DNA from 3 places in the Rhizobium acaciae genome. Region 3 is predicted to be linked to each of the others. Evidence: riboswitches for the same ligand, from Rfam matches in the RefSeq annotation. Region 3 holds a riboswitch; each other region holds the start of a gene.
What was found. Region 3 has a riboswitch for FMN ahead of OLZ32_RS29545 (6,7-dimethyl-8-ribityllumazine synthase). Riboswitches for the same ligand answer to the same signal wherever they lie in the genome.

Region 1 (4,402 bases), on a different contig from region 3:
CGCCGCCTTCCTCGGCGCCAAGTACCAGTCGGCGGCGATGGGAAAAGGTGGCGGATCGCTGATCTTCACCTCGACTTTCGTCGGTCACACCGTCGGCATGCCGGGCATGGCCGCCTATGCGGCGAGCAAGGCGGGTTTGATCGGCTTCGTGCAGGTGCTCGCCGCTGAACTCGGAGCGCAGAAGATCCGCGTCAACGCACTGCTTCCCGGCGGCACCGACACACCCGCCAGCATTACCAACGCGCCTGATGCCACGCCGGAAGTGCTCACCTTCGTGGAAGGGCTACATGCGCTGAAACGCATGGCGCAACCCGAAGAGATCGCCAATGCGGCGCTCTTCCTCGCCTCCGACATGTCGAGCTTCGTGACCGGCACGGCGATGCTGGCGGATGGCGGCGTTTCGATCAGCCGGACATAGGGGCAGGAAATAGGGTGTGCTGTGGCAACCAGCCGTGCGCGTCTGGGACCTAGCCACCCGCCCTCGTCCTTCGAGGCTCCGGCCTGCGGCCTGCGCGCCTCAGGATGAGGGCTGGTCGGTGTGCCTTGCTGCTGCGCTTCCCGTTGAACCAGGCCGCAACCTCTCTCCAGCCTCATCCTGAGGCGCCCCGCAGGGGCCTCGAAGGACGGGGCTGGCCGCTTTGCGCCGATCAGGCGACTTCCCGTATGTCTCTTTCCGCCTGGCGGTCGAGATAGGCGACCAGGTCCTCGATGGTGACGAGGGGGAGGTTGTGGCGTTCGGCGAAGAGCGTGAGTTCGGGCAGGCGGGACATGGTTCCGTCGTCGTTGGCGACTTCGCAGATGACACCGGCGGGGATCCTTCCGGCGAGGCGGGCGAGATCGACTGCGGCTTCGGTGTGGCCAGGGCGGCCGAGCACGCCGCGGGGGTTGGCACGCAGCGGAAAGATGTGGCCGGGGCGGGCGAATTCGTCAGGCTTTGCGCGATCGTCGACCAGGGCGCTGACGGTGGCGGCACGATCGGCCGCAGAAATGCCCGTCGTCGTGCCCTTGAGATAGTCGACCGAGACCGTGAAGGCGGTTTTTTGCGATTCCGTATTGTTGGGCACCATCAGCGGGATATCGAGCGCATCGAGGCGCTCGCCTTCCATGGCGATGCAGATGAGGCCACGGGCGTGGGTCATCATGAAAGCGATTGTTTCCGGGGTGACGGCATCGGCCGCGACCACGATATCGCCTTCGTTTTCCCGGTTCTGGTCGTCGACGACGACGACCATCTTGCCACTGGCAATGGCTGATATGGCATCTTCAATTGTTGCGATAGTCATGCTGTCTGGCCTTTCAAGGGTTATGTCAGCGGGCTGACATGGTCTGCTCGGCTCAATCCGTGAGCGAGCCTTCTGCCCTTGGGCGAACAAACGTCAGCCGACTCCGGGATGGAGTGCGACTGCCCGTGTTGTCCTCTTCCATCCGGACTATACCGTCGGCTCCGGCATCTCACCGGATCTGCTGACCTTCCGACAATTCAAAGTGCTACTGCGTCCTTTGCGCGTCTGAAAGACGCGCGGCGCTGTAGTGCCGGAAGCGCTCGCGGGCTCCAGGATTGCTCCTAATACCGCCGGTGGGGAATTTCACCCCGCCCTGAGAACATTTCAAAGATAGGATCAAAAACAGGCAGATGGCAAGGTCACCCGACCGGGCAAAAATGCAAAGCTGCCCTGCCGCCGATGGACACACTGTTCACACGGAGGCGACGACCGTGTCGCCTTCCGCGCTTCGTTGGTGGTTTGATCCTTCCATGCATGTCGTTGTCCCAAAACCACTGCGCACTTTTGGGCGACCTGCATCAGGACATGATCAGGCCGCCGTCGACATTGATCGTCTGGCCGGTAATATAGGCGGCGTCATCGCTGGCGAGGAAGGTGACCAGGCCGGCGACGTCTTCGCCGGAGCCGGCCCGTTTCATCGGGATGCCCTCGACCCATTCCTTCATCAACTCGCCGGGGGCGTAGTTGCCGAGCAGCTTGCCCCAGGCCTGGTCGTTATAGGCCCACATGTCGGTTTCGATGATGCCGGGGCAGAAGGCATTGACGGTGATCTTCTCGGTCGCGACTTCCTTGGCCAGGCTCTGGGTGATGCCGACGACGCCCATTTTCGAGGCGGCATAATGCGGCGTGTAGATAAAGCCGTCGCGGGCCTGGCCGGAGGCGGTGTTGATGATGCGGCCGCCGCGCTTGTGCCTGCGCATTCTCGATATCGCCTCCTGGGCGCAGAGGAAGACGCCCTTGGTGTTGACGGCCATCACCTTGTCCCATTCGCTTTCGGTCAGGTCCTCGACGCGGGCAATGGTGATGACGCCCGCATTCTGGATCGAGACGTCTACCGAGCCGAATTCCTTCTCGGCGGCATCGTAGAGGGCGGTGACGCTCGCCTTGTCGGTGACGTCGCCGATGAAGGAGATCGCCTTGCCGCCTTCGGCCCGGATCTGTTCGGCAACGCCGTGAACCAGCTCCTCGTTGGCCGAGACGACGAGATTGGCGCCTTCTTTCGCAAAGCGTCTGGCGATCGCCGCTCCGATGCCGCGGCTGCCCCCGGTAATGACGACGGTCTTCTGCTCAAAGCGTTTCATGCTCTTTCCTTGTCCATCGATAAACAATAAATCTGGGTGCGACCTACCATGCGATCATTATTGGAGATCAACCGGTTGTCGCGAATTCAGGCAGTGTTGAGCGCCGGTGACGACGTCCGCGCCTTCCATCCGTTCGACAGCCCGTTCGATCGGCGTGAAGGGCGGGCAGACGACGATATCGCACGCCGTCATGCCCGTTAGTCCCTTCAGCGCCTCGATCTCAGCCAGGGAGGAAGCGAGACCGGTCACTTTCCAGCAACGGCAATGAGCTTTCTCATCACCAGCAGCAGAAACCGCCGTCGACGAGAAGATCGACGCCGGTCACGAAACTCGCTGCATTCGACAGCAGGAACACCGCCGGACCTACCATCTCGTCCACCGCTGCCATGCGCTGCATCGGCGTCTGCTCTTCGAAGAGCTTGGTCTGGTGGACCATCTCCGGACGGGTGTTCATGGGCGTTGCCGTGTATCCGGGGGAGATGGTGTTGACGCGAATGCCGCGGTCGACCCATTCCATGGCCATAGACTTCGACATATGGATCACACCCGCCTTGGAGGCGTTATAGTGCGCTTGGCTCAGCCCCCGGTTCACGATCACGCCGGACATGGAGGCGATATTGACGATGGAGCCGCGCCCATTCTTCAGCATGGCGCGAGCCTCTGCCTGGCAGGAAAGAAAGACGCCTTTGAGGTTGATATCCATCAACGTCTGATATTGGTCCTCCTCCATTTCTTCCGCTGCGTTCGCGTTAGCGATGCCCGCCGCGTTGACTGCAAGTGTCAATGGGCCGAGGTCTGCCTCAGTACGTGCTATTGCCTCTCCAAGGGAAGACTTGCTCGTGACATCCGCCGCGATCTGGATCGAGCGGCGGCCGGCGGCGCGAATATGTTCAGCCGTCTTGGCCAGTCCGTCGTCGGTTCGGCGGTCGAGCAGCGCCACGTCGGCGCCGCATTGCGCAAGGCCGATGGCAATGCGCTGACCAATACCGCTGCCGGCTCCGGTAACGATGGCAACCTGGCCGCTGAGATCGAAAAGCTTCGGGGCGTTCAGAGTGATGTCGGACACCGCTCTTCCTTTCTCTGTCTGTTTAGATGGTGGCCAGCTCCATGACCGAAACGTCATTTGCCTGGTCACGATTGAGAATCCCCGCCTGCTTGCCTTGCGCAAGCACGAGAATGCGATTGGAGACTCCGAGAACTTCTTCGAGGTCCGAGCTTACGACGATGACCGCCACGCCCTGTTTGGCAAGATTGACGATGATGTCGTAGATGCCCGCTCGGGCACCGACGTCGATGCCTCTCGTCGGTTCGTCGAGCACGACGACCTTGGGATCGCGCATCAGCCACTTCGCGATCACGACCTTCTGCTGGTTGCCGCCGGACAGGTCCGAGGCGTGCTGTTCAGCACGGCCCTTTACGCCGAACTTGGCAACTGCCTTTTCCGCAAACGAGCGCTTGATGCGCGGCGTGATCCAACCACCGCCCAGCTTGTCGAGATTGGCGTAGATAATGTTCTCGCTGATCCGGTGCCCGACGATCAGGCCCTGCTCCTTGCGGTCTTCCGGAACCATCACGATACCCTTGGCGATCGCGTCCGCCGGATCGCGCAGCCTCAGTTCCTCGCCTTCCAGCTTGATCGAACCAGCACTGATTGGATCTGCTCCCGAAATCGCGCGCACCAGTTCGGTGCGGCCGGCGCCGACCAATCCGGCGATGCCCAGAATTTCCCCGGCCCGGACCTCGAAGGTAACGTCACGGAAGGAATTGTCCGGCGAGCTCAGCCCGGACACCTGGAGTACCGGACGATCTGTCGGAACC
Region 2 (4,402 bases), on a different contig from region 3:
AAGTAGAGTGCCGGCCGGTCCCAAGCGGCCGTGCAGAGAGCCCGGCAACGGGACGATGGAAAGGACATAAAATGACGAAGAAAACGTCTGTAGCGAGCAGCACTGCCTACCCTGTTCTGCCCCTGCGCGACATCGTGGTTTTCCCGCATATGATCGTGCCGCTGTTCGTCGGACGGGAAAAGTCGATCCGTGCGCTCGAAGAGGTCATGGGTTCCGATAAGCAGATCATGCTGGTGACGCAGATCAACGCCAGCGACGACGATCCGGATCCTTCCGCGATTCACAATGTCGGCACAGTGGCGAACGTGCTGCAGCTCCTGAAGCTGCCCGACGGCACCGTGAAGGTTCTGGTCGAAGGCCGCGCCCGCGCCGAGATCGACACCTATACCAGCCGCGAGGATTTTTATGAGGCGCTCGGCCATGTGCTCGAGGAGCCGCATGACGATCCGGTCGAACTGGAGGCCTTGTCGCGTTCGGTCGTCTCCGAATTCGAGAGCTACGTGAAGCTCAACAAGAAGATTTCGCCCGAAGTGGTCGGCGCCGCCAGCCAGATCGACGACTATTCCAAGCTCGCCGATACGGTCGCCTCGCATCTGTCGATCAAGATCACCGAGAAGCAGGAGATGCTGGAGACCACCAGCGTCAAGCAGCGCCTCGAAAAGGCCCTCGGCTTCATGGAAGGCGAGATCTCGGTCCTGCAGGTCGAAAAGCGCATCCGCTCGCGCGTCAAGCGCCAGATGGAGAAGACCCAGCGCGAATACTACCTCAATGAACAGATGAAGGCGATCCAGAAGGAACTCGGCGACGGCGAGGAAGGCCGCGACGAGATGAGCGAACTGGAAGAGCGCATCTCCAAGACCAAGCTGTCCAAGGAGGCCCGCGAAAAGGCCGATGCGGAGCTGAAGAAGCTGCGCCAGATGAGCCCGATGTCGGCGGAAGCCACCGTCGTGCGCAATTATCTGGACTGGCTGCTCGGCATTCCCTGGGGCAAGAAGTCGAAAATCAAGGCCGATCTCAACAATGCCGAGAAGATCCTCGAAGCCGATCACTTCGGTCTCGACAAGGTCAAGGAGCGCATCGTCGAATATCTGGCCGTGCAGGCCCGCGCCACCAAGATCAAGGGCCCGATCCTCTGCCTCGTCGGCCCTCCGGGCGTCGGCAAGACCTCGCTCGCCCAGTCGATCGCCAAGGCGACCGGCCGTGAGTATGTCCGCATGGCGCTTGGCGGCGTTCGTGACGAAGCCGAAATCCGCGGTCACCGCCGCACCTATATCGGCTCGATGCCCGGCAAGGTCATCCAGTCGATGAAGAAGGCGAAGAAGTCCAACCCGCTCTTCCTGCTCGACGAGATCGACAAGCTCGGCCAGGACTATCGCGGCGATCCGTCCTCGGCCCTGCTGGAAGTGCTCGATCCGGCGCAGAACATGACCTTCATGGATCACTATCTGGAGGTCGAATACGACCTGTCGGATGTGATGTTCATCACGACGGCGAATACGCTGAATATTCCGGCGCCCTTGATGGACCGCATGGAGATCATCCGTATCGCCGGCTACACCGAGGATGAAAAGCGCGAAATCGCCAAGCGGCACCTGCTGCCGAAGGCCATCAAGGAACATGCGTTGCAGCCGGAAGAATTCTCGGTCAGCGACGACGCCCTGATGGCGATCAGCCAGCAGTACACCCGCGAAGCCGGCGTCCGCAACTTCGAACGCGAATTGATGAAACTCGCCCGCAAGGCGGTCACCGAGATCATCAAGGGCAAGACGAAGGCCGTTCATGTGACGGCTGCCAACATCTCCGACTATCTGGGCGTTCCGCGCTTCCGCCACGGCGAAGCCGAGGGCGAGGATCAGGTCGGCGTCGTGACCGGTCTTGCCTGGACGGAAGTCGGTGGCGAGCTGCTGACCATCGAAGGCGTGATGATGCCGGGCAAGGGCCGCATGACGGTCACCGGCAATCTGAAGGAAGTCATGAAGGAATCGATTTCGGCAGCGGCCTCCTATGTCCGCTCGCGAGCCGTCGATTTCGGCATCGAGCCGCCGCGCTTCGACAAGAGCGATATCCACGTGCACGTGCCGGAAGGCGCAACCCCGAAGGATGGCCCCTCGGCCGGCGTCGCCATGGCAACCGCGATCGTCTCGATCATGACCGGCATCCCTGTGGACAGGCATGTGGCCATGACCGGTGAAATCACCCTTCGCGGCCGTGTGCTGCCGATCGGCGGTCTCAAGGAAAAGCTGCTCGCAGCGCTTCGCGGCGGCATCAAGAAGGTGCTGATTCCGGAGGAAAACGCCAAGGACCTGGCGGAGATTCCTGACAACGTGAAGAACAACATGGAGATCATCCCGGTATCCCGCATGGGCGAGGTGATCAAGCATGCACTGATCCGGCGGCCGGAGCCGATCGAATGGGACGGCACGGTGGAAACGCCGGTCATCACATCGGTCGAAGGCCTCGATGAGACAGGCGCAACCATAGCGCATTGAGTGGCCTTTGCCACATTTATGCCCAATTGGCGCAAAACACGGAAAAAGGCTGGCGGAAACGCCAGCCTTTTTTGTGAAAACGTCATGTAGACGCTTGCTTTTCCTTGATTTGCAGGGCTTTTGGGTTTTCGGCGGGCCTGATGAAACCTATTCTGCGCCTAGCTTACTTTTGAGTCGTTTCATACCATTTAGAAAGGGGTGGAAACATGAACAAGAATGAACTCGTGTCCGCAGTAGCCGAAAAGGCAGGACTGACGAAGTCTGACGCGGCTTCCGCTGTTGACGCGGTTTTCGACGTTGTCCAGGCTGAACTCAAGAACAAGGGCGACATTCGCCTCGCGGGTTTCGGCAGCTTCACCGTTTCTCATCGTGCCGCATCGAAGGGCCGTAACCCGTCGACGGGCGCTGAAGTCGACATTCCGGCTCGCAACGTGCCGAAATTCACGCCCGGCAAGGGCCTGAAGGACGCCGTCAACGGCTGATCTGAGATTATCCCACCAGCCGGAAACGAGACCGGTTGTGCAGGATTTGAGAGGGGTTCGGCTTTGCCGGACCCCTTTTGCTTTAGAGCATGATGCCGAAAAGTGTGAGCGGTTTTCGGACGACATCATGCTCTGCTTTTTTGATCTAGGAGCGCTCTTGCTGTCGCCCGGGCTTTAATCTACGACGTTTCTGTTCTCAGGGCGGGGTGAAACTCCCCACCGGCGGTAAGGGTTTCGGCCCGAGCCCGCGAGCGCCTTCTCTCGTGTCCAAGTGGGGGAAGGGTCAGCAGATCCGGTGCGATTCCGGAGCCGACGGTTAAAGTCCGGATGGAAGAGAATGAGCGTCGGCCGTGCGAAGGGCGGGGGTTGCCCTGTGTCGCCTGTCGGGGTTCATGCGTCCTGATTTATGTTGGTCCCTTTTATGGATGAAAGACATGAATCAGACTTCCGTTGCCGTCGACCCATCCCGCGCCGTTGTCGGGGCACTCTGGATGGTCCTTGCCGGCATTGCCTTTTCGCTTCTCAACGTCGTCACCCAATGGCTGACGATGAAGCTTGCCTTTCCCTCGGCGTCGGCAGCTTTCTGGCAATATGGCTTCGCCTTCCTGTTTTCGCTGCCGTTCCTGAAGAGGCTCGGCCTTGCGGCGATGCGCACGCGCTATCCCTGGCGCCACCTTGCGCGCGTCGTGCTTGCCGCGCTCGGCGTCGAGGCTTGGGTCGCCGGCCTTGCCGCGGTGCCGATCTGGCAGGCGATCGCACTGGTGATGACCTCGCCCTTCTTCATCATTCTGGGCGCCCGGCTTTTTCTGGGTGAGCGCGTCGGCCCGGCCCGCTGGGCTGCGACGGCGGCGGGCTTCACCGGAGCGATGATCATTCTGCAGCCATGGTCTGATGGTTTTGGCTGGGCGGCTCTCTTGCCTGTGCTTTCGGCGCTGCTGTGGGGCGCCTCGTCGCTGATCACCAAGAGCCTGACAGGCATCGAACGGCCGGAGACGATCACCGTCTGGCTGCTCGTTCTGCTGACGCCGATAAATGGCGGGCTGGCGCTTGCGGCAGGCTTTGCAGTGCCGACGGGCGCGACCCTTGCCCTGTTCCTGCTGGCGGGGCTGCTGACCGCCGTGGCGCAGTATTTCCTGACGCTTGCCTACGCCGCAGCCGATGCCGCCTATGTCCAGCCGTTCGACGATCTGAAGCTGCCGTTGAATGTGCTGGCCGGTTGGCTGTTCTTCGGTTATGCGCCCGCGGGTTACCTCTGGCTGGGAGCGGCTCTCATCCTGTCTGCTTCGCTGTTCATCATGCGAAACGAGATGCGCCGGGAGCGCAAACTCGCCTGACATGATCTGACGCAAAATGCCGCATCTGTCATGCCTCTGTCATGCGGCTCCCGCAGAAAACTCATGTTTCGAATGTTCGACACATGGGGGATTTCAT
Region 3 (4,402 bases):
AGGGTGCGGGGTGCGGTGACTGAGTGAGCGGGCTGCGGGCGCGGATTTTCCATGCCGGCAGCCTACTATTGCAAACATATCTTTGCAAAGCTTTCTTTGCATCAACGAAAGCCGCTCTCGGCGCCCTGCCTTGCGGCTCAATCCTCCGGCAGGGTGAAGACCGCGCAAGGCTGGGCGATGCCGCGCAAGCTGTGCTCTCCGAGCGGCATCAGCGCCGTCGCCGTATTCGCCGCAACCGCGCCCGAGATCAGCACGCTTCGGCCGAGCGGTTTGCAGAGCCCTTCCAGCCGGCTGACGAGATTGACGGCGGGGCCGATGGCGGTAAAGTCCAGCCGGTCGGCTGCGCCGATATTGCCCCATAGGATCTCGCCGAAATGCAGCGCCGCGCCGAAGGGCAGCGGCGCCAACCCCTGCGCCTGGCGTATCTGGTCGAGATGGACCATGCCGGCACGGCTGGCAGCAACCGCCCTGAGGGCCGCCTCGCAGGCTTCCCGGTCTCCGTGGCCTACACTTCCCGCGTCGTCGGAAGCGCCCGTGACCGGAAAGATCGCCAGCACGCCGTCGCCCATGAATTTCAGCACCTCGCCGCCGAAGGCGTGCACCGCGCCCGCGACGCGGTCGAACCATGCGTCGAGCGTCGCGATCATCGCGTGCGGCTCCGTCACCTCCGAAAGTGCGGTGAAATCGCGCAGATCGGCGCAGAGAAGAGCCGCACGTATGGTCTCGCCGGTGCCGCGGGCAAGCTCGCCGGCCTGCACCCGGGCGGCACTACGCCGGCCGAGATAGGCTTCAAGCAGGGCTGCCCGCGCCTCCCGCGCCGCGAGCGCTGCGAGCGGCGCGGCGGCAAAACGCGCGACCTCGCGCAGCCGGTCGGCTTCCGCTGGAGCGAATGCGCCGGCCCCTGCCCGGTTGTCGATACCCGCCCAGCCGAGTATGGGACTATCCTGCGAAGGCCCTATTCGTTCCTCCCATACCGGCCCGAGCGCGGTCAGCCAGTCGCGCCCGGCCTCGCTCTGCGGAGCCCCGGCAAAGGCCAGCGCCTCGATGACAGCACCGGTCTCGGCCCGCCAAAGCCAGGTGCGCCGCGCAATGATCGGATGCGGCACCGAAAGCGTCAGCGTGCCGCCGGAAAGCGGCAGTCCGTCGGCCAGCAGCCGGCGCCCGAGCTCGGCCAGAAACCGTTCGGGACCAGGCGAGGCTCCAGCCTCGTCAACCAGCCAGGCAAGGGGAGACGGCAGATCCATGCCGTGATCATGGCACGCCCTCCCGTACAGCCGCAAGGACATCGCCTATGTGTCGGCAAATCGACATCCCGCATGTCCGTCGGGACGCCTCTGGGGGTCTCCGTGAGGACTTCTCTATCGATCAGCCTGTCGGCTCGAGGGCGACCCCTGTTGAAACCATTCACCGCGGTGGAAGAAGAAAAATAAACACTTTAAACTTGCGCGACTTTGATTCCATTATAGGGTCGTTCGTCATCGTGTAATTGAGGGGTACGATGGGCACGATATTCTGGCCGAAAGATCCGTTGGATGGGAATGACATGACGCTGCTGACGTCGATCCTTCGGCGATGGTGCGAAAGATATCAGGTCGAACTGACAGCGGAGGAGAGCAGCCGCAAGGCGAAGGAACTCGTCGAATGGTTCGAATTCGGCGTCAAGGATCCCGTCGAGCTCGAGGAATTGATCGACGACAAGTACTGGCTCGTCAGCAGGATCTGACCCTCTGGCAGACCGGGAGAACGCTGGCTATCAGCGTGAGCGACGCTTTTTCATTAGAAAAGGCCGGGCGAAAATCGCTCCGGCCTTCGTCCATCTCCATCTAAGCGAGACTTTTAGTCATTGTCCCGCCAACGGCGGTCGCGATCCCAGCGCCGCTCATGGCGCCAGCGCGGGCCATCCCAATCGCGGTGACGCCGCTCCCAGCCCCAGCGGGGCGGACCACCGTAGAAAGCCACCGGCGGCGGGCGGCGCCAGTTTCGCCGGCATTCGCCCCAGCGCGTCAGATGCCAGCCGCGACCGCAGGCGTAGTCGACCGTGGTGATATTGCTCTGGACATTGATTGTCCCCATCGGCATCGCCTGCGCTGTGCCGAACGAGAGGCTGCCAGCGAGCAAGGCAGCCGCGATAGAAAGTGCCTTCATCGAGAACTCCATTTCAATCCAGCCGTCCACACCTTATGACCGCCAAATTGAACTGGAGATGAACTGCGCGTTCATGTTTGCGGGAGAAAAAGAAGCGCTTCCGCACGGCCGTCCTGAGCGCTCGCCAACCGCTGTTGTCGCAACGGCAAGCGCTTCAGAGCCGCCCCGCTGCCTGCAAAATTGTTCATGTCCTGCCGTAAAAAGAGTCGGGACCCGGATCACCTCCGGCGGCAACCTCGGTCAGCCGTCCGAGATAATGTGCCCAACCCTCCGCATGGCCGGCGCATTGCTCGGCGCTAGGCAGGCCGCTATGGGTGAGCCGCAGCAGCGTTCCGCCTCCCTGTTCGATCAGATCGATCTCGACGAGGCTCGAACCCGGCGGCACCACCTCGCTACCGTCCCAGCCGAAGCTGTAGGCAAGGCGATGAACCGGCACCACCTCACGAAACGAACCGCGCGCAAAGCGGGCGCCGGTAACGTTGACGAGATAGAGCCCGCCGGGCTGCGGCTCGATCTGAGCCTCCGTTCCCATCCAGCGCAGGATCTTTTCCGGGTCGGTCATCAACGCGAACACCGCGGCCGGCGGCGCTGCGATATGCGCCTCGCGGCGGACGACGAAAGGATCTTCCATCTCTCTCTCCCATAGTTGCCACGGCCTTGCCCGCCGCGGAAAGAGACGGTGCATCCTGTCCTGCCGTGCTATTCTGACGTGAATGTCCTCACGCATAGCATGTAGGCGCAAGCCCATCCTCCGCAAGAGGGCTTGCCCTTCGCGATCGACGAACAAACGAAATCGCCGCGTCGGGAGCCCCGATCCTGCATTGGCCGCGAAGCATTTCGACCTATTGCCAGCCCGTCACCTTCCCCCTATTGTTCGCGCCGTTCTCAGGGCGGGGTGCAAGTCCCTACCGGCGGTATGCAATTTAGATTGCGAGCCCGCGAGCGCCTTCTTCGGAAGGGTCAGCAGATCAGGTGAGATGCCTGAGCCGACGGTCATAGTCCGGATGAAAGAGAACGTGCGTTCCTGCCGCCCTAGCGGCTGTCGGGGACGTTCGTGATCGCCTTGGGTGATGTGTCTGTTCGCCAAAGGAGATTACTGTGACACCCACCCGCTATGCCTTCGTCAAAGCCAGCTGGCACGCCGACATCGTCGACCGCGCCCTTGATGGCTTCCATCAGCTTATTCCGCCCGAGCAGGTCGATGTGTTCGATGTACCCGGCGCATTCGAGATGCCGCTGCTGTCGCGCGATCTTGCGGCAACCGGACGCTATGCCGCAGTCGTTGCCGCCGCCTTCGTCGTCGACGGCGGAATCTACCGCCACGAATTCGTCGCCCAGGCCGTCGTCGATGGGCTGATGCGCGCCGGCATGGATACCGGTGTGCCGGTGCTGTCGGTTTCGCTGACGCCGCATCAGTATCAGGAAACCGAGCACCACAAACAGATCTACCGCGCACATTTCGTCGAGAAAGGGCGCGAGGCAGCAAAGGCGGCTCTGACGATCGGCAAAACCCGCGCCGCTCTCGCCGCGTAAAAGCGGCTCGACGAGCAGAACAACAACAGCCGATGAAGACGGCGGGCTAATCCCGCCGTCGACCACTCAGATCGACTTCACCTCGCCACCATCCATGCGCAGCGTCGAGCCGGTCATCCAGCGGGCGGCGGGCGATACCAGGAAGGCCATCAGTTCGGCGATTTCCTCCGGCTCGCCGTAGCGGGCGATGCCTGCCTGCTCGGGGAAACGGGCGATTGCCTCCTCCACGCTCAGGCCGTGCAGCGGCGCCCATCGTTCGAGATAGGAGCGGCGTCGGCCGGTCATGACCGGGCCGGGCAACACGCTGTTGACCTGCACGCCATCGGCAACGCCGCGATCGGAAAAAGCCTTGGCCAGCGCGACGATCGCCGCATTGATGGTGCCGACCGCCGCATAGGGCGCCTTCGGAAACACCGCCGAATTGCCGGACATCATCACGACGGAGCCCTTGGCATCTTTCAGCGCCGGCCAGGCTGCAATCGTCAGGCGCCGTGCGCCATGCAGCTTCAGCGCCAGTCCGCCTTCCCACTGCGCGTCGGTCATCTCGAAGAGATCGATCTGTGGCACTGCGCCGGAGATATTGAGCAGCGCATCGATGCGGCCGAAGGCGCCAAGCGCCTGGTCGACCACGGCTTGCGCCGCTTGCGGGTCGACAAGGTCAGCGCCGATGACGAGGGCCTGCGCGCCGGCCACCCTCACCGCCTGCGCGGTCTCCTCGAGATTG

Region 1: another riboswitch for FMN. It lies ahead of ribB (3,4-dihydroxy-2-butanone-4-phosphate synthase); the one in region 3 lies ahead of OLZ32_RS29545 (6,7-dimethyl-8-ribityllumazine synthase).
Region 2: another riboswitch for FMN. It lies ahead of ribN (riboflavin transporter RibN); the one in region 3 lies ahead of OLZ32_RS29545 (6,7-dimethyl-8-ribityllumazine synthase).

The regions. Positions count from the first base shown of each region.
Region 1 covers NZ_JAPCZO010000001.1:303,104-307,505, forward strand. The annotation lists gene OLZ32_RS01575 (SDR family oxidoreductase) at 1-418, shown strand, start outside; gene ribB (3,4-dihydroxy-2-butanone-4-phosphate synthase) at 648-1,283, opposite strand; FMN riboswitch at 1,410-1,608, opposite strand; gene OLZ32_RS01585 (glucose 1-dehydrogenase) at 1,802-2,584, opposite strand; gene OLZ32_RS01590 (triose-phosphate isomerase) at 2,642-2,833, opposite strand; gene OLZ32_RS01595 (SDR family oxidoreductase) at 2,862-3,650, opposite strand; gene OLZ32_RS01600 (sugar ABC transporter ATP-binding protein) at 3,673-4,402, opposite strand, start outside.
Region 2 covers NZ_JAPCZO010000011.1:141,443-145,844, reverse strand. The annotation lists gene lon (endopeptidase La) at 72-2,489, shown strand; gene hupB (DNA-binding protein HupB) at 2,696-2,971, shown strand; FMN riboswitch at 3,160-3,314, shown strand; gene ribN (riboflavin transporter RibN) at 3,397-4,305, shown strand; gene OLZ32_RS18780 (esterase-like activity of phytase family protein) at 4,401-4,402, shown strand, end outside.
Region 3 covers NZ_JAPCZO010000022.1:113,190-117,591, reverse strand. The annotation lists gene OLZ32_RS29570 (winged helix-turn-helix domain-containing protein) at 1-53, opposite strand, end outside; gene OLZ32_RS29565 (adenylate/guanylate cyclase domain-containing protein) at 138-1,244, opposite strand; gene OLZ32_RS29560 (hypothetical protein) at 1,499-1,723, shown strand; gene OLZ32_RS29555 (GCG_CRPN prefix-to-repeats domain-containing protein) at 1,837-2,145, opposite strand; gene OLZ32_RS29550 (SRPBCC family protein) at 2,330-2,776, opposite strand; FMN riboswitch at 3,023-3,165, shown strand; gene OLZ32_RS29545 (6,7-dimethyl-8-ribityllumazine synthase) at 3,244-3,678, shown strand; gene OLZ32_RS29540 (SDR family oxidoreductase) at 3,745-4,402, opposite strand, start outside.